DNA from 3 places in the Paenibacillus chungangensis genome. Region 2 is predicted to be linked to each of the others. Evidence: riboswitches for the same ligand, from Rfam matches in the RefSeq annotation. Region 2 holds a riboswitch; each other region holds the start of a gene.

Region 1 (8,264 bases), on a different contig from region 2:
AGGCAAAAATAAGCTGATAGAAATTGATGATAAGCGTATTTCGCAAGGTCCTGATAAAATAAGGACTATCAAAAAAGGTGATAAAGTTTTTCCAGCCTACCCAGGGACTATCCGCCATACCTTTCCACACGCTGAAGTCTTTGAATGCGATTTGCAGCCCGTAAAGCGGTTTATATTGAAAGATGATGTACCACAGCAGGAATGGGATGAGCATAATGTACAGATACCGATCCCGAATGATCGAAGATCGAATATGACTGAATTTCATAAGAGCGTTTTCATCTCCTTTCATCGGGATGGATATTGCCTTCGCGAAGTTGACTTAACTGTATGCCATCCGGCATGACGGTTCAATCGCTACTTCTTCATCGCATCACGATTCTTTCATGGCATCGATAATGCGAACAAAAAGTGTACATTTTTTCAGGATCATCAAAAGCGACACTATTTCGTATATAATGAAGAAATTCAATGTGATGGCAGGATAGATTAAGTTTTAAAGGGGTTATTGCTGAATGAAGAGGTTGATATGGATCGGCTGTCTCTCATATCTTGTGATCGGGATTGCCCATGTGGTCGGAGGAGCTGTGCTGGAGCCGATGATGGCGCATTACGGTCTGGCGTATAAGGATGGCGGGCAGTGGATCATGAATCAGTTTCTCGGTTTTCTTGCGGGAGTGTTGTCGGCGCCCTTCTTATCGGGCAAGATGGGGAAGCGGGGAGTCGTCTTGCTTGCTATGGGCGTACTCACCGTAAGCGAAGCGGCTTACAGCTTATTGCTCCCTTGGGGCTGGATGCTCGCTGTCGCTCCCTTTGCCGGCTTCGGCTTCGGCATGACGGAAGCGATCGTCGGCGCCATGGTCATCGATCTGGTGAAGAATGGCAAGGCTTCGGCTGTTAGCCGTCTGGAGACATTCTTCGGTCTGGGCGCGCTGCTTATTCCCATTACGGCAGCTTTTCTTATTCAACATCATATCTGGCAGCTGTCGTTCCCGATTCTGGCTGCGCTTTCCGGCATCACTTTCGTGCTGTGGCTGTCGATGTCCTTCGGCAATGAGACGGACGATTCGTTGGCCGTGCAGCACTCTGCTGGTAAAGTGAATTCACCCGATGCCGCCGTATCTGTAAAGCATGGCAAGAGGGGGCAAGCAGGCGTGTATGGATATGCGTATTCGGCCCTTCCGTTCCTCGCGCTGTCTGCTCTGTTCTTCATGATTTACGTAGGCATGGAGATGAGCTTCTCCAATTACCTGCCCTCCATCATGATTGCAAGATCCGGCATGGAAGAAGCGGGAGCAGCCGCTGTGCTGGGCTTATTCTGGGGGATGGTCGTTGTCGGACGACTATTCGCCGGAGTACTGGCCGATCGGATCGGCTATGTCCGCTATCTGGTCTATGCGACGATAGGCGCGACGGTTGTCATCAGTCTGATGAGCATCGTCGAAGGATTGACGGGCATGCTCATACTAACCGCATTGTGCGGCTTGTTCTTCTCCGGCATGTTCGGTATTGCACTGGTCTATGCGAATGAGCTGCTGCCCGGCATGACCGAGCGGACAACGAGCATACTTGTCGCCTTCGGCGGGCTTGGCGGAGCGATCTTCCCTCGTATGACAGGCTGGATGATGGATGCTTTCCATGCAGGAGCGACGTTGTGGTACATTGCTGTGCTTGTAAGCGCGCTTCTTGTTCTGCTTATCGTGATGCTGGTGCTCGGTCGTAAGCGCAAGCTGACCCTTACATAATGACTAACGGCGATCGGTTATGTCCAAGGCAAGGGGAGAACGACAGTAACGTTGAAATTCGGCAATATGAAGGCGAAGGTTAGCGTTATGGCGAAATAAGGGGACATTAAAAATGGCGGTGCGAGGATGGAATCCTGCACCGCCATTATTTCAATATATCGATTACTTCTTAGCTGCAGCTACTTGGACTTCTTTCTCCTCTACCGCCTCTACGGCAAAAGCCTGATAGGATTCCTCATCCAATACGCGGCGAGCCGTTACGTAACGAGTTTTGTAATAGGAAGAGTCCAGCTTGTCAATGACCACACCACGGCTACTGGAGGCATGTGCGAAGCTTCCGTCCCCGACATAAATGCCTGCATGCGATACATTCCCATTATTCTTGCCGCTAGTATCGAAGAATACAAGATCCCCCGGCTTCAAGTCTGCCTTGGCTACCTTAGTGCCTACCGTTGCCTGGTCTGCCGATCTGCGGGGCAGGTCGACGCTCGCCTGATTGAAGATATAAATGATAAATCCGGAGCAATCGAAGCCACTGGTCGTGTTGCCGCCATACTTATACTTGGTTCCGATGACTTTATCGATACTCTCTTGCATTTCGGAGCTTGCCATGACGACTCCCGCCTGGAATGCGAGCAGCAGTGCAAGTCCTGCGAATAAGGCGCTGATCTTCTTCTTCAAAACGTGAAACTCCTTCCGGTGCCGACGAGGTTAGCTGTGGGGTTCGGTTGAAGGTCCCCTATGATTCCCAGAAGGAATCAATTCACCCAAAGTGGTTCCCCCGTATCCCTCTGAAGGGAATTAGGCAATTTATTCGTTTTAACTAAGCTAATCATACTGGCAAAATGTTCTTTTGTGTTGAAAGTGAGAATTTTTTAATGGATTCTGAGAGTGTTATGAGAGTATTCTGCTGCAGGCGGTCATAACAAGTGTAATTTCAATTATTTTTGTGTATTATAGTAGGATAAATATGTACCGTGGGAAAGGTTGATCGTGATGGAAAGCGCAACAGAAAACAAGTCTTCATCCTCTAATTTCATTCGCCATATCGTTGTTGATGATTTGCAGAGCGGTCGGGTGCAGGAAGTCGTCACTCGCTTCCCGCCCGAGCCGAACGGGTACTTGCATATCGGGCATGCCAAGTCAATCTGTCTTAATTTCGAATTGGCTGACGAGTTCAAGGGAAGGACGAACTTGCGGTTCGATGATACGAATCCGCTGAAGGAAGATACGGAATATGTGGAGGCCATACAAGAAGATGTGAAATGGCTCGGATTCCAATGGGATGAGCTGCGTTTCGCCTCCGATTACTTCGAGGAGATGTACAATCGCGCAGTGCTGCTCATTAAGAAGGGCAAGGCGTACGTATGCGATCTGACAGCTGAGCAGATGCGGGAGATGAGAGGCACATTGACAGAGCCGGGCAAGGAAAGCCCGGGAAGAAACCGCAGCGTAGAGGATAATCTGGATCTGTTCGCGCGCATGCGCGCAGGCGAATTCAAGGACGGGGAGTTTGTGCTGAGAGCCAAGATGGATATGGCGTCTCCTAACATCTCACTGCGAGATCCTGTGCTCTATCGCATCGCTCATACGCATCACCATCGCACGGGAGATGACTGGTGCATTTATCCGATGTACGATTACGCGCACCCGCTTGGAGATGCCATTGAAGGCATCACGCATTCCATCTGTACATTGGAATTCGAAGATCACCGCCCTCTCTATGACTGGGTTATCTCGGAATGCGAGATGGAAGCGACGCCGCGTCAGTATGAATTCGCCCGCTTGAACGTGACGAATACAATCATGAGCAAGCGTTATCTGAAGCAGCTGGTGGATGAAGGCGTCGTAGACGGTTGGGACGATCCACGTATGCCGACGATTAGCGGGATGCGTCGTCGCGGATACACGCCGGAAGCGCTCCGCACCTTCTGCCGCGAGATCGGCGTTGCCAAGAGCAATAGCGTGGTGGATGAGCGCAATTTAGAATTTTTCATCCGCGAAGATTTGAAGCTGAAGGCGCCTCGCACCATGGCGGTGCTCAAGCCGCTTAAAGTGGTCATTACGAATTATCCGGAAGGCCAGACGGAATGGCTGGACGCAGAGAACAACTCGGAGAACGAGGAGATGGGCATGCGCCAAATTCCTTTCTCCCGCGAAATATATATCGAACAAGACGATTTCATGGAGAGTCCGCCCAAGAAATACTTCCGCTTGTTCCCAGGCAACGAGGTGCGGTTGAAGCATGCTTACTTTATTACCTGCCAGGATGTAGTCAAAGACGAGGACGGCAATGTGGTGGAGCTGCATTGCACGTACGATCCCGAGACGAAGAGCGGAAGCGGGTTCACGGGGCGCAAGGTGAAGGGTACGATCCATTGGGTGGACGCTTCCGCCGCCGTCCCTGCGCAATTCCGCTTGCTGGAACCGCTCATAATAGATGAAGCGCAAGAGGAAGGGAAGTCGTTCCTGGAGAAGATTAATCCTGCTTCGCTGGTTGTGGAGCACGGCTATGTGGAGCCGAATATGGCAGAGACGAAGGGCGGGGACAAGTACCAGTTCTTCCGCCACGGCTATTTTAATGTCGATCCCAAGGATTCTGACGGCGAGATGCTGGTGTTCAACCGCATCGTCTCCTTGAAGAGCTCGTTCAATCCGGCACAAGCTTAACGGAAGCCTGATTAAGCGGTCCGCCCATTCATCAATTTGGCGGGCCGCTTCCCTATACATCCGAGAGAGGGATATACATATGCTGCAGCTATCCGATCAATTTGTTATACGAGATGCAGAGCCGGAGGACTTGGATCAGATCGTCTCTATTTATAATGCGACGATACCGGGCAGAATGGTGACGGCGGATGTGGAGCCTGTGACGGTAGAGAGCAAGCTCGACTGGTTCCGGTCTCGTACGCCGCATGAACGCCCGATCTGGGTCGTTCACGATGCCGTTAGCGGGGGAATGTCCGCTTGGCTCAGCTTTCAGTCGTTTTATGGCCGCCCCGCTTACAACGCTACAGCCGAGATCAGCATCTACATCTCTGAGCCTTACCGCCGCTGCGGTCTGGGATCGCTGATGCTGGAGCGAGCTATCGCGGAAAGCCCGCGGCTTGGATTGACGACGCTATTGGGATTTGTGTTCCGTCATAACAAACCTAGCCTTGCATTGCTGGAGCGGTTCGGCTTTCAGCAGTGGGGATGTCTGCCGGGCGTCGCAGTGCTGGATGGCGTAGAGCGCGATGTGGTCATAGCAGGAAGACGGGTGGAGAAGCAGGAATGATTCCGCTCATAAGGGGGGGATGCTCCGTTGAAAAATAATATTTTGCACGGGGTGGTGGCATGAGAGCCGACCGCTTCGGGTGGCGAATGCTGCTAATCGGAATGGGGCTTGGTTATGCGGCAGTGATGCTCTATTTGCTGTTCATTCGCCATCGCTATCCGATGGCCGGCTATGCTTACAACTTGGTGCCCTTCCGTACGATTGAGGGTTATCTGTTGAACAGAGACGCTTACAACTTCGACACCTGGTTCAAAAACCTGTTCGGCAATCTCGTTTTGTTTATTCCAATCGGGATATTCCTGCCGCTGCTGTTCAAGCGATTGAGAAGAGTGATTCCGTTCACAGCAGCTTGCGTGCTTATGTTGCTTACTGTAGAGACGATGCAAATGCTGCTGAAAGTAGGCAGCTTCGACATCGACGATATTATATTAAATACGCTTGGCGCGTGGCTAGGGCTATATATTTCGTATATGGTCGGAAAATGCCGCGAATTGGGGCATTAAGCAATCCATATTGGATGAGAGATTGAATTGTCATCTTGACGTGATACAGCGGGGGCCGACTGACTGGAAAATATGCAGTTAGATGGTAATATAGCTGAAAGAAAAAGCTTCGGATAAATAGAGGGGAGAACTGTCGATGAGCAAGTATTGGAGTCCGCTGACCGCTTCGCTGGAGCCGTATGTGCCTGGGGAACAGCCGAAGGACAAGCGGTACATTAAGCTGAATACGAATGAAAGCCCGTATCCGCCATCCGCCAAAGTGCTGGAGGCGATTAACGGAGCCGTCAACGAAGACCTGCGGCTGTATCCCGATCCGAACTGCGAAGCATTGATTGAAGCCGCTTCGGCTTACTACGGCTTGTCCCCGGAGCAGACCTTCGTGGGCAACGGCTCGGATGAAATTCTCGCATTTGCCTTTGCCGCTTTCTTCGATCCGAAGAAGCCGTTGATGTTCGCAGACATTACGTACAGCTTCTATAAAGTGTATGCCAAGTTCTACGGGCTGGAGCCACAGCTGATCTCGCTCGATGATGAGCTGGGTATTCCTCTTGACCAATTCCATGGCGACGGCCATGGCGGGGTGATCATTCCTAATCCCAACGCGCCTACAGCCGAGCTGCTGTCGCTGGAGGCCATCCGCACGCTACTTGAACAGAATCGCGATGTTGTCGTCGTCATCGATGAAGCTTATATCGATTTCGGCGGCGAGTCCGCAATTGCGCTCATCGGCGATTATGACAATCTACTTGTGATTCAGACGTTATCGAAGTCTCGCGCCCTTGCAGGCTTGCGCGTCGGCTTCGCCTTCGGCTCGCCGGAGCTGATCGACGGGCTGAACCGGATCAAGAATTCCTTCAATTCCTACACGTTGGACCGTCTTGCCCTGCGGGGAGCGGTTGCAGCGCTGCAAGACGAGGAGTACTTCAAGCAAATTACGGATAAGGTTATCGCAACGAGAGAACGGGTTGCTGAGCAGTTGCGGGGGCTGGGATTCCGGGTGACGAACTCCAAGGCTAATTTCCTGTTCATCTCTCATGACGATTTCGCTGCGAAGGATTTGTTCCTGGCTCTGCGCGAGCGGGGAGTGCTGGTCCGATATTTCGCCCAGCCACGCATCGACAACTATCTTCGCGTCAGCATCGGCACCGACGACGAGATGGACACGTTCCTGAAGCTGACGAAAGAAATGATAGGCCATTCATAAGCGATATTGTAAGAGAAGAGGAGCAGCTTCCTGATGGGAGGCTGCTCCTCTTCTTGGGTATTCGTTCTATTCGTAGACGACGCCGGCATAGAACTCCAGCACGTCGCGCAACAGCATGAAAAATTCTCCGTTCGTAATGGCTGCTGTGTCGCTGATGGCATCCAGAGTGCGCTGCTGAATCCAGCCTTGCGCCACCAGCTTATCCAGCGTGAGCGTCTCCCCTTGGCCGATATCGACCGTATAAGCGATTGTCTTCGCAGCTTGCTCGACAGAGAGCGGCTGCTTCTCCGGCTCGGACATATCCTTTACGGCTGTAAGAGGATCGCCTGCGAAGCGCTCCGGATGCTGCTTCATCACTCTACTCATGCTGTAAGCGATACGTAGCGGATTGGACCTGCCGTCCAGATCAAAGGCCTTATTGTCGCTATTGCCGCTCGTAAGCAGCATGCTCACGGCGGCCTTCAATCCCTCGTATGCTTTGTGCTTCACATAGTAAGGCTCTTGGAAGTCGTTCATCTTCAAATCCATGCCTTGCGCGGTCAAGCGTTCACGCAGCCCGGCGATCAGTTCCTTCGATTGCGACAGCTCGCGGAAGGTCATCTGGTTGTCCTTCGCCAGCTTGGCTGCGGCTCCAGCCGCTTCCGCAGTGGCCATACCAAGCGGGATAACCCGGGCGCTGCCGTGCGGCAAGGAGTCGAAGCTGGCAGCTCGTCCTACGACGAGCAGGCCGTCCACCTTCAGTGGCACGAGCGTTCGGAATGGTACGCCGTATTGCTCGGGCGAGTACAGGACATATCCCTTGTCCAGCGGACTTGCCGCTTGAATATCCACATCGTAGGAGCCATAAGCGATGGCATCCCAATGATCTCGATTCTCCATGAGGTCCACCATCGTCAGGCGGTACTCGCCCATAATATGGCGCGACTCGCGAACATATAATTCGTTGAACGTATAAGCGAACTCCAGGTCCTTGAATTCCTCGAACGTGCTCGTCAAGTAGTCTACAATTCGCGGCGCTTCCGCCTTGCCGATCTCGATCGCTTCCTGAATGCTGCCGGGGTCCAGCGGATCGATTCCGAATATGTGCATCGCGTTCACGAGAATGGTGTCGTCGTTCTGACGGCCGATGTTCAGGCCCCTCATCTTCACGCGTTCCGGATTGCTGGATTCGTAATACTGCGCGTCAGGGAAGCCCCAGGCGCTCATCGCATCTATGCCGGTACTGGGGTGGTCCTCGAAGGAGTCCCATATCTCTTGCGTAACGCCCTTCATGCCGAATACCATCGTGACGGCCATCTGGTCATCAGGCGCGCCGATATCAGCTCTGCCCAGCGTGAACGGGGCTCCGGCCGCCGCTGCGATGTCGCCGTCTTGCGTCGCATCGATGACGGCTGGCGCTGTCACTTCCAGCTCTATGCCGTCTTCCTTCACGATCCGCATGCCAGTCACGACAGCGACGCCGCCTTCCTCACGCACGAGTGGTACCATCGACTGGACCTTCATAAGCAGATCGATGTTGTCCTCCGCTTGCACCA
Region 2 (8,264 bases):
CCGCGCGAGCACAGCAAGGCAGAAGTAGAACGGATTAGTCGCGGCTTCATGGAAGCTATCGCTGACTTCGTGGGGCCGGACAAGGATATTCCTGCTCCAGACGTGTACACAAATGCGCAGACGATGGGCTGGATGATGGACACTTACAGCCGAATGAAAGGTGTATATTCGCCAGGCGTCATTACAGGGAAGCCGCTTATTATTGGCGGTTCCAAAGGTCGGAATGAAGCTACGGCGCAAGGCTGCGTATATACGATTCTCGCAGCTCTTGAAGATATGGACATTCCAGCTGACACAGCAACGGTTGCGGTTCAAGGCTTCGGCAATGCGGGCCGGATTGCCGCTAGATTGCTGGCGGAGGCAGGCTGCAAAGTAGTAGCGGTAAGCGACTCCAAGGGCGGCGTCTATCAACCAGACGGACTTGATGTTGCCGTGCTTGAAGAGCTGAAGGATAATGCTTCGATCGCGGATTACAGCGGGGCGCAGCAGATCTCGAATGAAGCGCTGCTTGAGCTGGACGTTGATATTCTGGTGCCGGCTGCTCTGGAGAATGTCATTACCTCCAGTAATGCCAAGCGGATTAAAGCCAAGCTGGTTGCGGAAGCGGCGAACGGACCAACGACGCCAGAAGCGGATCGCGTCCTGTCGGAGAAGGGCATCATCGTCATTCCGGACGTGTTGGCCAATGCGGGCGGCGTAACCGTTTCGTACTTCGAATGGGTGCAGAACTTGCAGCATTTCTATTGGAGCGAGGAAGAAGTGCTGGAGAAGCTGCAGGGAAATATGATACGGTCTTATCAAGCTGTGCGCGATCTGGCAGCGCAGTTCGAAGTAGATCTGAGGACGGCTGCGTATATGATCGCCATGAAGCGTATTGCTGCTGCGATGGAAGCGAGAGGCTGGGTGTAGCGTCGACAATACTTTAGAGAAAAGGTGTGTGACAGCATGAAGGAGCAGATCCGTATTGGGATCGTCGGGTATGGCAATTTGGGCCGAGGCGTCGAGCTTGCCATCCGTCAGAATCCGGATATGAAGCTGGATGCCGTATTTACGCGTAGAGACCCTTCCACGATTCCTTCCGAGGCGAAGGTATATCCGATTGAGGATGCTGAGAAGTTCAAAAATGATATCGATGTGATGATCTTGTGCGGCGGTTCCGCGACAGACTTGCCGGAGCAAGGTCCGCAGTTCGCTTCTATGTTCAACATTGTAGACAGCTTCGATACGCACGCGAAAATTCCGGAATACTTCGAAGACGTGGATCGTGTGGCGCGTGAGCATGGTCATGTCGGCGTTATCTCCACAGGCTGGGACCCGGGCTTATTCTCCATGAATCGCCTGCTTGCGGAAGCTATTCTGCCTGAAGGCAATGAATATACGTTCTGGGGCAAGGGCGTCAGTCAAGGACATTCCGATGCCATTCGACGGGTGAAAGGCGTGAAGTATGGCGTTCAGTATACGATTCCTAGCGAAGCGGCTGTGAATCGTGTACGCGCCGGAGAGAACCCTGAGCTGAGCACAAGAGAGAAGCACATTCGTTCTTGCTATGTTGTGGCAGAAGAAGGGGCTGATCTGGCAGCGCTGGAGCAAGAAATCGTATCCATGCCGAACTACTTCGCGGACTATGATACGACTGTGGAGTTCATTAGCGAAGAGGAAATGAAGAAGAATCATTCCTCTATGCCGCATGGCGGCATGGTGCTTCGCAGTGGCAAGACTGGCGAGAATACGACGCAGATCATCGAGTTCGGCTTGAAGCTGGAAAGTAATCCGCAGTTCACGGCAAGCGTCCTGGTCGCATATGCTCGCGCGGCGCATCGCTTGTCCCGGGAAGGACAAGCGGGTGCCAAGACGGTGTTCGATATTCCGCTCGGCCACTTGTCTCCGAAGTCTGCTTACGATCTTCGCAAGGAATTGCTGTAGATTTTATCCGTTATAACCATAGTTATGAAGTACCGTTCCCCCAGTGTGCCATTGGGAGCGGTACTTCTTTTGCTATATGAGTGTTTATAACATTACGAAGTGGGATTGTCTTCCCCCTTGTTTAGGCGATGTAGCCTCGGTTGGAGGGTTGAAAGTGTCCGAATGGTGGGCTGTTCCGCTTGGCGAGGTAGTGTGCGTTTATGCAGGTAAGGAGTGTGCTAAGTGGATTTCGTGCAGTTGTTGCATCCGAAATCGTTATTGTGTCGTCGAACAGATGGAATTAGTACAGTTGAATGATGTGAAATAGCACAATTTTCTTGTGAATGGTCGGATTAATGACATAAAATCCAGTTGATTGTGTCCGAGTGGAGTCAATCCAAGAAATTAAGGGCATTAAATCCAGTAAGTAGATACATATTGAATCAGTCAGAGGATATCTAATCAGTGAGTGGATATGTGATACGAGGTATTTTTCTGTTAAAAGCTAAAGCTTGGATTGACAGCAACCTCACAATTGTATACCATTCTATTGATAACCATTATCAACACTTGTCGGTTAATTCGACAGAACACAGAAGAGAGAAGAGGAGCAAAGAATGCTGCGACGATTTTTTTCTTATTATAAACCGCATAAGAGATTGTTCCTGCTGGACTTCTTCAGCGCGGTGCTGCTTGCGATACTGGAGCTTGTATTTCCGGTCGCAGTCGGATATGTGATCAGAGAGCTGTTGCCGAACGGCGATTGGGGGATCATCGTTGCTGCTTGTGCCGTGTTGCTCGTCATATATGCCATTAATACGGTGCTTACCTTTGTCGTCAACTACTGGGGACATATACTTGGCATCAATATCGAGACGGAGATGAGGCGGCGGCTGTTCAATCATATTCAGAAGATGTCCTTCCGCTTCTTCGACAACAATAAGACAGGTCATCTGTTGTCCCGCATGACCAACGACCTGTTCGAGATCGGCGAGGTGGCTCATCACGGTCCGGAGGATATGTTTATTGCCATCATGACGTTGCTTGGCGCGCTTGGCATCATGGTCTATATTAACCCCGAGCTTGCACTGCTCACCTTTGCTATTGTGCCACTTATCTTGTGGTTGGTGTTGTTTTTCAACAAGAAAATGACGGTTGCGGTTCAGAGGCTGCTGAAGGATATGGCGGATTTCAACGAAAGGGTAGAAGATACGGTGGGCGGCATTCGCGTCGTACAATCGTTCGCTAACGAGAAGTATGAAAGAGGTCTGTTCATGGAAAGTAATCTGCGCTTCCGCCTGGCGAAGATTCTATCCTACAAAATTATAAGCATGAACAATTCCATCACCTATATGCTAATGAGACTTGTATCGCTGTTCGCCCTCTTGGCGGGCGCCTATTATGTGCTGCAGAAAGGAATGAACTACGGCGATTTTTTCACCTTCCTGCTGCTGACGAACATATTCTTCAAGCCGATTGAGAAAATTAATGCCGTTATCGAGAGTTATCCAAAAGGCATTGCCGGATTTAAACGCTACATGGAGCTGATGGATACGAAGCCGGACATTGTAGACGCTCCCGGCGCCATAGCAGTCGATCAGTTGAGAGGCGATATTCAATATCGCAACGTGACGTTCGGTTATGAAGGCGAAGCGAAAGTGCTTCGGGGCATCAATCTGACGATAAAAGCCGGAGAAACAGTTGCCTTCGTTGGGCCGTCCGGTGCGGGCAAGACGACGCTGTGCAGCTTGCTGCCTCGTTTCTATGAGCTAGACGAGGGAAGCATCTCGGTGGACGGCTATGATATTCAAGAGATGAAGCTGGAGTCGCTGCGCAGAGGGATTGGCATTGTTCAGCAGGATGTATTCATGTTCGGAGGCACGATACGTGACAATATCGCCTACGGCAAGCTGGATGCCAGCGACGAGGAAGTATGGGCTGCGGCGCGCCGTGCGCAGCTTGAGAGCTTTATCAGCGAACAGCCGCAAGGACTTGAGACGGTGGTGGGGGAGCGAGGCGTCAAGCTGTCCGGCGGTCAGAAGCAGCGTCTGGCGATCGCCAGAATGTTCCTGAAGAATCCACCGATTCTAATTTTGGATGAAGCGACTTCCGCGCTGGATACCGAGACGGAAGCGGCGATTCAGCAGTCGCTGGCCGAGCTGTCCGCAGGGCGTACGACACTGGTCATTGCCCATCGACTTGCCACGATCAAAAATGCGGATAGAATTGTCGTGGTCACAGAGGATGGCATTAGCGAGCAAGGCCGTCACGATGAATTGGTTGCGGCGGGCGGTATTTACAGCCGTCTGCATGCGGCACAATTTGCCACTGCTGCGCACTGATCGACTTGTTAAAACATTGTGAATGCTGTTGAATCGCGTTCGGAGCAGTTGACGTCTGTCAAATGTTGACTTACACTGGAATAGCGCTTAATTTCCAATGCTAGGCATTGGAAAGCGGGGGAACCAATTGTTGCGAAGCTGCCTGGCAGCTACGCACGGGGCGAATAGATGGAGCGGCAGCGCTCGTCTTAGGGGACCATCTTACCCGAGTCCGTCAGCTAACCTCGTCGGCAGTGGATGGGTCACAAGCATAGTGAATCGTGAATACGTTTGATCTGACCCTGGTGCATCAAGGGCGGATTCGGACAGGATGAACCTGCCCGCTCCGCTTCAAGATGCTCGGACCGCTTGCGTCCGAATGCTGGGGTCATTTTTTGTGGGGATCGGTACCATCCACTGGCATAACGCGCAGACCAAATTCTGAGGAGGAGTTGGAATGCCGCAGCCTAAATACATTATGAAGCTGGACAAGATTGCAGAAATTCCAGAACGCGAGCGGGAACTGCTAAAGCCAATTACGGAGAAGTTCGCGTTCAGGGTGAACGATTATTACTTGTCGCTGATCGACTGGAATGATCCCGACGATCCGATCCGCAAGCTCGTTATTCCGAACGAAGGCGAGCTGATGGAATATGGCAAGTGGGATGCTTCGGACGAGGAGGCCAATTATGTCGTGCCGGGCTGCCAGCATAAGTACCGGACGACGGCGCTGCTCATCGTATCGGAAGTATGCGGGGCTTATTGCCGTTACTGCTTCCGCAAGCGGCTGTTCCGTAATGACGTGAAAGAAGCCGTCTCTAATGTGGAACCGGGTCTCGCTTACATTGAAGAGCATCCGGAGATTAACAACGTGCTGCTGACGGGGGGAGATAGCCTGATTCTGGGCACGCCGAAGCTGCGATCCATTATCGAACGGCTGCGCAGCATCGATCATGTGAAGATTATCCGTCTGGGCAGCAAGATTCCCGTATTCAATCCAATGCGCATCTATGAGGATGAAGCACTGCTGCAGCTCATCTCTGAATTCTCCACCCCGGAGAAGCGAATCTATGTCATGGCGCATATCAATCACCCCAGGGAGATTACAGAGGAGGCCAAGCGCGGCTTCGAAGCGTTACATAAGGCAGGGGCGATCGTCGTGAACCAGACGCCGATCATACGGGGCATTAACGACGATCCCGAAGTGCTGGCTGAGCTGCTGGATCAGCTGTCATGGGCGGGCGTGACGCCGTATTACTTCTTCATTAATCGACCGGTCGCAGGTAATCGCGACTTTGTCGTGTCGCTGGAGAGGGCATATCAGGTAGTTGAGGAAGCGAAGGCCAGGACGAGCGGTCTCGGCAAGCGAGTCAGACTGTCTATGAGCCATTCCTCCGGCAAGATTGAGATATTGGCGATTGCGGGTGGCAAGGCCTACTTGAAGTACCATCAATCGCGGGAAGGACAGTATGGGCAGTTCATGGTGCTGGATTGTCCGAAGGAAGCGGCATGGTTCGACGACTTGCCGGGCAGCGAGCGTTATTGGCAGGCGAAGGAGGAGGTTACGGTCTAGGCAAGTAGACAAAGGCCTGTACGCGTCTGTGATATAATATATTCGTCTGTAGTAAAGACTAGGAAAGCGGAACATATCAGAACAGACAGCAGAACAGGGGGCAATGGCGATGGGGAGCGCATTACAAGCATCGGAGGCTAATATAGCTGCATTGATCGATCATACATTGTTGAAGGCCGACGCTACGGCAATGGAGATTACGAAGTTGTGCGAGGAAGCGCGGGACTATTCATTCGCGACAGTGTGCGTCAATGCTAGCTGGGTGAAGCTTGCGGCGGAACAACTGAAGGGGGGCCCAGTCGGCGTGACGACGGTCGTGGGATTCCCTCTTGGTGCGACAAGCTCGGCGTCCAAGTCGTTCGAAGCGGCTCAAGCAATCACGGACGGTGCGACGGAAGTGGATATGGTGCTCCATATCGGTAAGCTGAAGTCGGGCGATCTGGAGGCGGTAGAGGCCGATATTGCAGCTGTCGCTGAAGTGTGCAAGGGCAAGGCGGTGCTGAAGGTTATACTGGAGACGGGCATGCTGACGGATCAGGAGAAGGTTGCGGCATGTGAGCTATCCAAGCGTGCGGGAGCAGACTTCGTGAAGACGTCGACCGGATTCGGGAAAGGCGGAGCCACGGTAGAGGACATTGCGCTGATGCGAAGCGTGGTGGGGCCGGAGCTTGGCGTGAAGGCGTCAGGAGGCGTTCGTGATCTGAAGACAGCGCAGCAGATGATTGCTGCAGGGGCGACTCGTATCGGCGCCAGCTCCAGCATCGCAATCGTAACCGGAGGTCGAGGCGAAGGGTACTGATGATGGAATACGTATGCTGAATAGGCAAGCTGACGATTTCGATAGACCATCCACAAGTTTGCGTGGATGAAGGTGACGATCACATGCGCTTATCAGGTTCATACAGTATAAGGACAGCCGGGAAGCAGCCGTAAACGGTCGCTCCCCGGCTGTCCGAGTTTATTTATGGTATGCCTTCAGCCGTTATGCCCGGCTAATGATCAGGTTACAGGAGAGCGTCTCTCCCGCTTCCAGCAGGACCAGCTCTTCCTGACGATTCAATTCGCCCGTCTCGGCCATCCATGGCTCTACGCAGATGAAGGGATGGTCAATTACAGACCATAGCACAACATATTTGAAGGGATCGTCATAGCGCATTCGCACCTTCACGCCTTCACGTATCGGGAAGGCGATCTCACGTCGCTCGGCGTCCAGCAGACAGACGGATGCCCCACGATTGTTCAGATCGATCACGCCGGTGTAAGGCTTCACGACATTATCGTTGTAATCCACATAGCGAGTAGCGTCGGTATCATAAGGAATCGACTTGCTTCCCTCGATGGCGAAGTAGGGATGGAACCCTGCGTAGAACGGCATGGCGCCGGAGCCCGCTTGTCCGCAATTGCGGTAGTGCTGGCGGGTATGCAGCTCGCCGCCGACAAGGGCATAGGTGAATTCCAGCTCGTAGTGGAAGGGGTAAGCGGACAGCGACTCCTTGTTGCTCTGCAGGCGCAAAGTTATTGAAGCTTCGCTATTCGTGCTCGTGCTGATCACTTCCCAAGGCGACGTGCGTGCGACGCCATGATTGGCCATCTCATAACGTGTCCCAGCCCACTCGTAGCTTCCATTCTTCAGATGTCCGCAGATCGGGAACAGGATAGGATTGCCTCCCCGGATATTGGCGGTTGGGTGCTCTAATGTCGCCTTATCCAGATAGAAGAGCTCTTCTCCATGCAATTGGCAGCCGATGACGATGCCGCCCCGCTCCGGGCAGACCAGCACTCTGGACGAAGTGCCCGGCTCCTTCAACTCGTATATCGTGTACGTATCCTCATATTGGCTTACTTCGAATTGGCTCACGATCATGACCTCCATTTAAAATAAACTTCTACGTTCTCATTCTGCCCGAAACGGAGCAATGCGTAAAGGGCGGATCGCCGGAAGATACGAGGTATCCTCAAGCAATCCGCCCGAATGGCTAGTATAACGACGTATTATTCCGCCGAAGCTTCGCCGCTTTCACTGCCTGCTGTACCGGAAGCTTCTGATTCAGCTTTCTCCTCAAGCGTATTCGTAATGATGGCTTTCTCGTGCTTCTCCTGCAGCCACGTATTGGTCAGAGGATTAGCTTCCTGGTTGAGCAGCATCGTGCGGATCGCAGCTCTCTTCTCTTCGAAGACCGGCTCCTCAGCCGGCTTGCTGTCCGTCTTCTTAATAATATGATAACCGAAGCTCGACTGGACGATATCGCTCACTTCGTTCACTTCCAGAGCGAAGGCCGCTTCTTCGAATTCCTTCACCATTTGGCCCTTTCCGAAGAAGTTCAGATCGCCGCCGGCAGCAGCCGATCCTTCATCCTTGGATTTCTCCATCGCCAGCTCTGCGAAGTCAGCGCCGCCTTCCAGCGCCGCAACTACCGCTTTCGCCTCATCTTCCGTTTCTACAAGAATGTGGGAAGCGCGGATCTGTT
Region 3 (8,264 bases), on a different contig from region 2:
TAGCCGATGCGGCGGCCGAACAGCTGCACTTGCGTTCGGCCTCTGACACTGCTGTACATCGCCACCAGCAGAATCATAAGCGTATTCGTCTTGATTCCGCCGCCCGTAGATCCTGACGAAGCTCCGACGAACATCAGGAAGATCATGAAGAACTGCGTGGCGGCAAGCATGCCGGCAAGGTCAATGCTATTGAAGCCGGCTGTTCTTGTGGTCACGCTCTGGAAGTAAGCGGACCATAATCGCTCGCTCCAGCTCAGATCGCCGAATACGGCGGGATTGAGAAGCTCCAGGCAGAAAATGACGAGAAATCCCGCCAGCGACAGGAAGGTGGAAATTAAAAGGACAATTTTCGTATGCAGAGAATAACGACTCCACCTCCTGTGCTTCAGCAAGTCCACAATGACGACGAACCCGATGCCGCCGCCGATAAACAGCAATGAAAGAACGATATTGACGACCGGGTCGCCCACAAAGCCGCTAACACTATCCGGCCAAAGCGCGAAACCGGCGTTGTTAAAGGCGGAGACAGCATGAAATAAGGCATAATACGCCGCTTCCGCAGCACCCATCTCCGGCAGCCAGCGCAGCCATAGCAGCAGCGCGCCAATGCCTTCGAAGACAAAAGCGATGGCCGCAATGCTGAATACGAGCCTGACCAGCCCTTGAATGGAAGCGGACTTGGTGGATTCCTGTATAAGTATCCGATGCTTGAGACCCAGCCGCTTGCCGAGAATGACCGCAATGATGACGCCGTAGGTCATGAAGCCTAAGCCCCCGACTTGAATCAGCAGCATAATGACGATCTGCCCGAATAGGCTAAAATCGCTGCCTGTATCCAGCACGACGAGTCCCGTTACGCAAACTGCTGATGTAGAGGTGAACAGTGCATTGAGAAAACCGATCGATTCGCCATCGGATGAAGCCGTCGGCAAATCCAGCAGAAAGGCGCCCATCACGATGATCACGGCAAAGCCGATAACCATCCATTGGTGCGGACTAAGCTCCTTCTTTTTGTATACCTTGAATGATTGCGTCATGGGGCAGCCCCCTCTTATTCCCCGATAAATTTCTCGAAACGGTTAATATCGCGATTGTTGCCGATGATGACAAGAAGATCGCCGGTGTAGATCATATCGTTCGCATGAGGCGACACAACCAGCTCATTATTGGCTCTTCTGATCGCCATCACATTGCAGCCGAATTTTGCCCGAATATTGGATTGGACTAGTGATTTCCCATTTAATCGCTGAGGGGCGATAATCTCTACCAGACTGTGCTCCGGCGACAGCTCCAAGTACTCCACCATATTTTGGGAGGTAATGCGATGCGCGACGCGTATGCCCGTATCCCGTTCCGGATGAACAATATGATCGGCCCCCACTCCTTCCAGCACGCGCTGATGATAATCGCTTGTCGCCTTGGCTGTAATATGCTTGAGGCCGATATCCTTCAAGATCAGCGTCGTCAATATGCTGGCCTGCAGATCGCCGCCGATCGCGACAATGGCGTGATCCATATTTTTGACGCCCAGCTTTCGCATGACGCTGTCATCGGTGGAATCCGCCTGGAACACATGCGGCAATATGGAAGCGAACTCCGACACTCTCCGTTCGTCCTGGTCAATGCCCATTACTTCAAATCCGAGAGACAGCAGCGTTTTTGTTACGCTTCCGCCAAATCTGCCGAGACCGATCACTACAAAATGTTTTTTTTTCATTCGAAACACATCCTCTTTCCGGACTGAATTGGAGTAGAGAGCAAAAAAAGAACAGCAAAAAACCACAGAGGCAAAGGTCCTCTGTGGTCGAAAACGATCACAAGTATACACTTCCTCTCTCGAACAACGCTTACGAGGTTAGCTGTCGGATTCGGGATTCGAGAATTCCCTACCACAATTGTGGATTCACCCCTGCGGCAGTGTGCCGCGATGGTTCCCCCGCTCTATGCAAGATTAAGCGTTCCGTATATTCAATTATTGAGTTAAGCCTTACTCTACTCCTATCAAACACAAAAGTAAAAGTCCATTGAGAGCTGATTTTTCTCAAATTCGGTCAAATCTCTCTATTACAGCGTTTACAATGGGGATATAATTATCCAGACTTCCTCTCGCTCAGCTCAACATCCGATCCCTGAACTGCTTGGGCGTGCAGCCATTGAATCGCTTGAACAGCTCATAGAAGTGCGCCATGTTGTCGAGTCCCACTGAGCTGGCGATATCCGAGACGGTGCGATCGGTCATGACAAGCATCCGCTTCGCGGTTGCGATTCGCTTGCGGTTTACATATTCCGTAAAGGATACACCCGTTTTCTTCTTGAAATATCTGGAGAAATAAACATAGCTCATACCGGCGATTTTGCTCACTTCCGCCATATCGACTTTGCCGTCAAGATGATTATCAATATACTGAACGACAGGTTTAATCACGGAAGCGTCCACTTGCTGATGGGCGGCCAGCACATTGCGGTCGTCATGCCGCAGCATCGCAAGCATGAGGTGCTTGATGTGCATGCTTACGGCAATCTCATACCCCTTCTCCTTGCCCATCACTTCATCGTGAATCAACCGCATAATGGAGCCGATCTCCTCCTGCAGACTTTTATTGCGCATGAGTATATCGTTCAGCTCATCAAGCGGCTTCAACACTTCCATGAAGTAGCCCATATAATTCATCATGGCGGCATCGAAGTACGGCTCCAGGTCCACATGCAGCACGATATAATTCACATACTGTCCTTTGCGGGTTACGCCCCTGTGCAGTTGCGAAGAGCCCAGCACCATAACTTCACCGGGCTTCAACACATAATTTTGAGACGGTGTGTGGATCTCATGAACCCCGTCCAGTACAAGAACAAATTCGATTTCTTTATGATAATGCCATTGCAGCTGATGAGCGGGGTCCACCTCGCCTGCCGCAGCGAATTGCCACACTTTCAGACAAAGCTGTGGATTCTGGTAATGAATAGGCTCCTGATAGATGTGCACGTTACTCCTCCTCACTGAGCGTCAGGTTGAATATGGATATAAAATGCGTTAAATCCCGCATATACTGGAACGCAATATATCGGTAAGATCTACGTGTAAGCGTTAATCTACTTATACTAATAGGGAGATGAATACATGAAAGTTGCGGTATTGGGCTGCGGCGGACTAGGCTCGATTCATGCCAATATTTATGCCAAGCTTGACGGCGTGGAATTGACCGGCGTATGCGACATCAGGCCGGAAGTCGTTCAGAACATTTCGAATGAGACCGGAGCTCCTGCATTTGCTTCCTTCGAAGAGATGCTGAGCGGTGCAGAATTCGATGCGATAAGCATTGTTCTGCCTACGTATTTACACAAAGAATATACTGTGAAGGCGGCAAAAGCAAGAAAACATATCATTTGCGAGAAGCCGATCGCTCTAACGCCTGAACAGGCGGAGGAAATGATCGCTACATGCCGAGAAAACGATGTACAGCTGTACATCGGACATGTCGTCCGCTTCTTCCCGGATTATGTCAATATGAAGGCAGCGATTGACGCAGGACAACTGGGCAATCCGGGTGTCGCTCATGCCAGTCGGATTGGCGACCATCCAGGCAAGGCAAGGCAATGGTATTACGACAAGGAGCTTAGCGGAGGTATTATTAAGGATCTGATGATTCATGATCTGGACTTCCTGCGCTGGACGCTTGGAGAGGTCGACACAGCCTATACGCAGCATACGAATCGGGATGGCGTGGAGTACGCCCTTGTGACGCTGAAGTTCGAGAATGGCGCCATGGCGAATGTGGAAGCGCACTGGGGTTACCCGGGGCCGTTCCATACGAAGGCGGAGATCGCCGGTACTGCGGGCATTGTAAGGGCGAACAGCTTGAAGAGCAGTTCCATGAATATCGTTAAGCAGCCGTCTGGAGAAGTCGGTCGCGCAGTCGTTGCCGTACCCGGCAGTCCCGGCTTCCAAAGCCCGTTCGAGCTGGAACTGAGCCACTTCCTGTCCTGTATCGAGACGGGGGCGGAAGCCCGCGTCACAGCCATTGACGCTTACCGCGCGCTGGAAATTGCCGAAGCCGCTGTACGGAGCGCCGAGACAGGTAAAGCCGTGAAGGTTGCAAGGAGGAATATATGATGAATAAGCTAAAAGTCGGAATGATCAGCTTTGCCCATGGCCATGCCTTCTCCTACTTCCAGGCGTTGCACAAGCTTGATCAGGTGGAGATCGTTGGTATCGCCGATTCCGTGAAGGACAGGGTTAGCGCACTCATTGAAGAACACGGTCTGGCCTACTACGCCGACTATCGCGAACTGCTGGAGCAAGAGATGGACGCGGTTGTCATCTGTTCAGAGAACGTGCACCACGCCGAGCTAACGATAGCTGCCGCGAAGAAGGGCTTGCACGTGCTGTGCGAGAAGCCGCTGGGCATCTCTGTCGACGAGATGCATGAGATGATCAATGTCTGCCGGGATCACAATGTTCAGTTGATGACGGCATTCCCTTGCCGTTATCTGGCTTCTGCCGCCAGCGCGAAGCAGGCGGTAGACCAAGGCGAGATCGGCGACATTATCGCGATCAAGGGGACGAACCGAGGTTCATTCCCGGGAGGCTGGTTCGTAGAGCCTGAGTTGTCCGGCGGTGGCGCGCTGCTGGATCATACCGTTCATGTGATGGACTTGATGAACTGGATCGTTGGCTCCAAGGTAGATGAAGTATTCGCTCATGCCGCCAACCTGTTCAAGGAAGGTCTGAAGACGGACGATGCGGGCATGATCAACGTGAAGTTCGAGAACGGCGTGTTCGGCACGATCGATACGAGCTGGTCGAGGCAGTCCCCCTTCCCGACTTGGGGAGACGTGACGATGGAGATCGTCGGCACGAAGGGCGTCATCTCCGTCGACGGCTTCGCCCAGTCCAACGAGTTGTACAGCAGCGCCGCGGGCAAAGGGCAATGGAGCTTCTGGGGCGACAATATGGACTTCTACCTGGTGAAAGCGTTCGTCGAGGCGATCGCAAGTGGACAACCGGTGCCGATCAGCGGCGAGGACGGTCTCCGTTCCGCTGAAGTGGCGCTTGCAGGCTACCGCTCTGTGGAGTCCGGTCAACCCGTTAAGCTCTAGAGCTCTAGAGCGCCATTGCGACACGCTTCTGTATGACGCAGATGACGTGGTGCCGATTGATGGACGTGACGCTGATGGGTATCGCGCGTTGCTGGAGCCTTCAGCATAGAGGCGCATTTTCGGCTTCTGCAGCCACTTCAACTTTATTGGGCTCAAAGCTTGCTAGTCATTCAACATGTTCGGGCAAGTTAGTCCATATGATAGGTGTGTATGCAGCAGGGTTGTCCCCTTAGTCATTGTAGCGACTTTGGGAACAACCCTGTTTGTTGAGTTTCAACTGAACGATAACACTCGCTAAGTGGATTTTATGCCTTTATTTCTCATCGAATGAACGAAGTTGCTCCAAACAAATGGATTTCATCCAGTTGAATCGTCATCATTCGCAACAAATACGTCGAATAGCTCAATTTTAGTACAAGAAATCCATTTATCTGTATCACAAGTATGATTCAATCCATCAATAATAGCTATAAATCCAGTTAGACTGTGAGCGAAGTCGCATCACGAATATCAATCTCCACATCCGCATATTCCAGCAAACAGCGCTAGCGCCTCATTCCTTTAATCTTCAAAGGAACGCTTCACCTCAATTCGCCTTCAGCGAAATTAATCTGAATTGCCGCTCTTTACGCGCTCATACAAATAATCGACGATATGAAGAGCCTCCATCCGGTAAGGCGGCTTATGCTTCTGGATGCCCAGCTTCATCTGAAGCAAGCAGCCGGGATTGCTAGTCAGCATATAGCGGGCATTCGTAGCAGTGGCATGCTCCATCTTATGCTCCAGAATCTGTCCTGCCATCTCAGGCTGCGTCACATTGTAGATGCCCGCCGATCCGCAGCAGCGATCCGCTTCCTTCATCTCCACGAATGAAGCTCCGTCTACGCTTCGCATTAGCCGTCTTGGCGCATCGGAGCTCTTCATCACATTGCGAAGATGACAAGAATCCTGATACGTAACGGTGCATTCTTCACCATGATCTGCGAATGCGGGAATGCGTCCCTGCTCAACGATAAGACGGCTCACATCGACCGTCCGTTCCGCGAACCACTTCGCGTCCTCGCGCACTTGATCATTGTCGTCCTCATGCAGCAAGTGCCCGTACTCCACAAGCAGTGCGCCACAGCCTCCTGCATTGGACACAATATAGTCTACGCCGGCAGCTTTGAATGACGCAATATTGTGCCGGGCGAGCTCCCTCGCCGCGTCCATCTCGCCGCTATGGGCATGAAGCGCGCCGCAGCAGCCTTGCTCCTTCGGAATAACGACGTCGAAGCCTGCTTCCGACAGCAGCTTGACCGTATTCACATTCGTACCTGCGAACAGAACGTCCATAATGCAGCCTCTGAATAAGGCTACCCTTGCAATCGGCTCGCCCTTGGCGGGATAGAAGGCGCCAAGCCGCTCCACGACGCCGCTTGCGGAAGCCTCCGGCAATACCGCCTCCATCTCGCGCAAGTGCTGCGGGAACAAGCGCATGACGCCGGTCCCGCGCGCCAGCCGCCGAAGCCCCGTCTTCTGATACAAGCTTAAGGAGCCGCCCAGCAGCTTCAACGCCCCGCGCTTCGGGAAGACCCCCTTGAACATGAGTCGGCGCAGCCCCTGTACGGCTGCATTGTGAGGCGCGTGATCTTCAATCGCATCTCTCGCTTGCTCCATCAACTGACCGTACTTCACATCCGCAGGACAGACGGGCTCGCATGCGCGGCAGCCAAGACAGTGGTTCATCTGATCTTGGAAAGCCGTATCCGGCTCCATGACGCCGTCAACAACCGCCTTCATTAACGCAATTCTTCCGCGAGGCGATTCCGGCTCCACTCCCGTCTCCCGGAAGGTGGGGCAAGCAGGCAGACAGAAGCCGCAGCGCATGCAATTGGTCAGTTGGTCGTAATCCAGCTTGTTCAGCAGCGTCTGAGCAAGCGGATTGCTGTGCTGAACGTTGGGCTTCTTCCCCGCAACGACTTCACCCATGCTGAATCACCACCCTTTTCCTTGTTTCCTTGGCGAAGATTTTGCCGGGATTCAACAAATGATGCGGGTCGAACGCCGCTTTAATCCCCTTCATCATCGCGATGCCCGGCTCTCCCACCTTCCATTCCAGATAAGGCGCCTTCACCATACCTACGCCATGCTCTCCGGTAATCGTACCTCCCAGCGCAATCGCGGCCTCGAATATTTCCTCGAACGCGGCTTCTACGCGATGAATCTCCTCCGCATCTCTTGCATCCGTCGTAGCTGTGGGGTGCAGATTGCCATCTCCCGCATGACCGAAGGTGGCGATAGTGACACGGTGCTTATTGGCAATCTCGTTAATGCGCAGCACCATGTCGGCAATCCTGGAGCGCGGCACGGTGGCATCCTCCAGTATCGTCGTCGGACGCAGACGCGCCAGCGCCGTGAATGCGCTTCTGCGAGCCGTCAGCAACTTCTCCGCTTCCTCCCTCGTCGCCGCCACCTCGATGCGGTCGGCCGATTCCGACGCGCATATCTCCGAGATCCGAGCAATATCGCGTTCTACCGTCTCGGGATCGCCGTCCTGCTCAATCAGCAAGATGGCCTCCATATCGAGCGGCAGTCCGAGCCCTGCGAAGTCGTCCACGACACGGATCGTCGGATTGTCCATGAATTCCAGCGTAGCGGGAATAATGTGCGATTCGATAATGCGCGATACCGTCCTGGCGGCACCATATAAATCACGGTACATCGCCAGCATCGTCTTCTTCGTCTTCGGCGGCGGAATCAGCTTCAGCGTCGCTTCGGTAATGACGGCAAGCGTACCCTCGGATCCGATGAGCAGCTTCGTCAGATCATAGCCGGCCACATCCTTCATCAACTTGCCTCCCGTGCGAATGATTCTGCCGTCCGCCAGCACCGCCTCAAGCCCGATAACGTAATCCTTCGTCGTTCCATACTTCAAGCCGCGCAGTCCGCCGGAGCATTCCGCGATGTTGCCGCCGATCGTACTGATCTTCATGCTGCTGGGGTCGGGCGGATAGAATAATCCTCTCGATTCGATATGATGAATGAACTCCGCCGTGATCAGCCCCGGCTGAACGGTCGCCGTCAAGTTCTCTTCATCCACTTCCAGTATGCGATTCATCCGGTGCATGACCATGACGATCCCGCCTTGCACAGGCACAGTTCCACCGCACAGATTCGATCCTGAG

The links. Region 2 has a riboswitch for cyclic di-AMP ahead of ACFQ2I_RS10565 (KamA family radical SAM protein). Riboswitches for the same ligand answer to the same signal wherever they lie in the genome.
Region 1: linked by a shared signal. The riboswitch ahead of ACFQ2I_RS00230 (C40 family peptidase) and the one ahead of ACFQ2I_RS10565 (KamA family radical SAM protein) in region 2 are both predicted to bind cyclic di-AMP.
Region 3: linked by a shared signal. The riboswitch ahead of ACFQ2I_RS03635 (potassium channel family protein) and the one ahead of ACFQ2I_RS10565 (KamA family radical SAM protein) in region 2 are both predicted to bind cyclic di-AMP.

Annotation. Positions count from the first base shown of each region.
Region 1 covers NZ_JBHTJZ010000002.1:43,958-52,221, forward strand. Annotated here, with positions in the region: gene ACFQ2I_RS00220 (ABC transporter permease) at 1-268, opposite strand, end outside; gene ACFQ2I_RS00225 (MFS transporter) at 516-1,745, shown strand; gene ACFQ2I_RS00230 (C40 family peptidase) at 1,908-2,426, opposite strand; cyclic di-AMP (ydaO/yuaA leader) riboswitch at 2,431-2,563, opposite strand; gene ACFQ2I_RS00235 (glutamine--tRNA ligase/YqeY domain fusion protein) at 2,742-4,415, shown strand; gene ACFQ2I_RS00240 (GNAT family N-acetyltransferase) at 4,495-5,022, shown strand; gene ACFQ2I_RS00245 (VanZ family protein) at 5,082-5,525, shown strand; gene hisC (histidinol-phosphate transaminase) at 5,662-6,729, shown strand; gene ACFQ2I_RS00255 (FAD-dependent oxidoreductase) at 6,796-8,264, opposite strand, start outside.
Region 2 covers NZ_JBHTJZ010000011.1:203,658-211,921, reverse strand. Annotated here, with positions in the region: gene ACFQ2I_RS10580 (Glu/Leu/Phe/Val family dehydrogenase) at 1-909, shown strand, start outside; gene ACFQ2I_RS10575 (diaminopimelate dehydrogenase) at 946-1,923, shown strand; gene ACFQ2I_RS10570 (ABC transporter ATP-binding protein) at 2,520-4,244, shown strand; cyclic di-AMP (ydaO/yuaA leader) riboswitch at 4,319-4,492, shown strand; gene ACFQ2I_RS10565 (KamA family radical SAM protein) at 4,681-5,796, shown strand; gene deoC (deoxyribose-phosphate aldolase) at 5,906-6,595, shown strand; gene ACFQ2I_RS10555 (aldose epimerase family protein) at 6,779-7,660, opposite strand; gene ACFQ2I_RS10550 (peptidylprolyl isomerase) at 7,789-8,264, opposite strand, start outside.
Region 3 covers NZ_JBHTJZ010000005.1:265,568-273,831, reverse strand. Annotated here, with positions in the region: gene ACFQ2I_RS03640 (TrkH family potassium uptake protein) at 1-1,037, opposite strand, end outside; gene ACFQ2I_RS03635 (potassium channel family protein) at 1,052-1,717, opposite strand; cyclic di-AMP (ydaO/yuaA leader) riboswitch at 1,829-1,968, opposite strand; gene ACFQ2I_RS03630 (helix-turn-helix domain-containing protein) at 2,111-2,983, opposite strand; gene ACFQ2I_RS03625 (Gfo/Idh/MocA family protein) at 3,119-4,111, shown strand; gene ACFQ2I_RS03620 (Gfo/Idh/MocA family protein) at 4,111-5,097, shown strand; gene ACFQ2I_RS03615 ((Fe-S)-binding protein) at 5,704-7,068, opposite strand; gene ACFQ2I_RS03610 (FAD-binding oxidoreductase) at 7,061-8,264, opposite strand, start outside.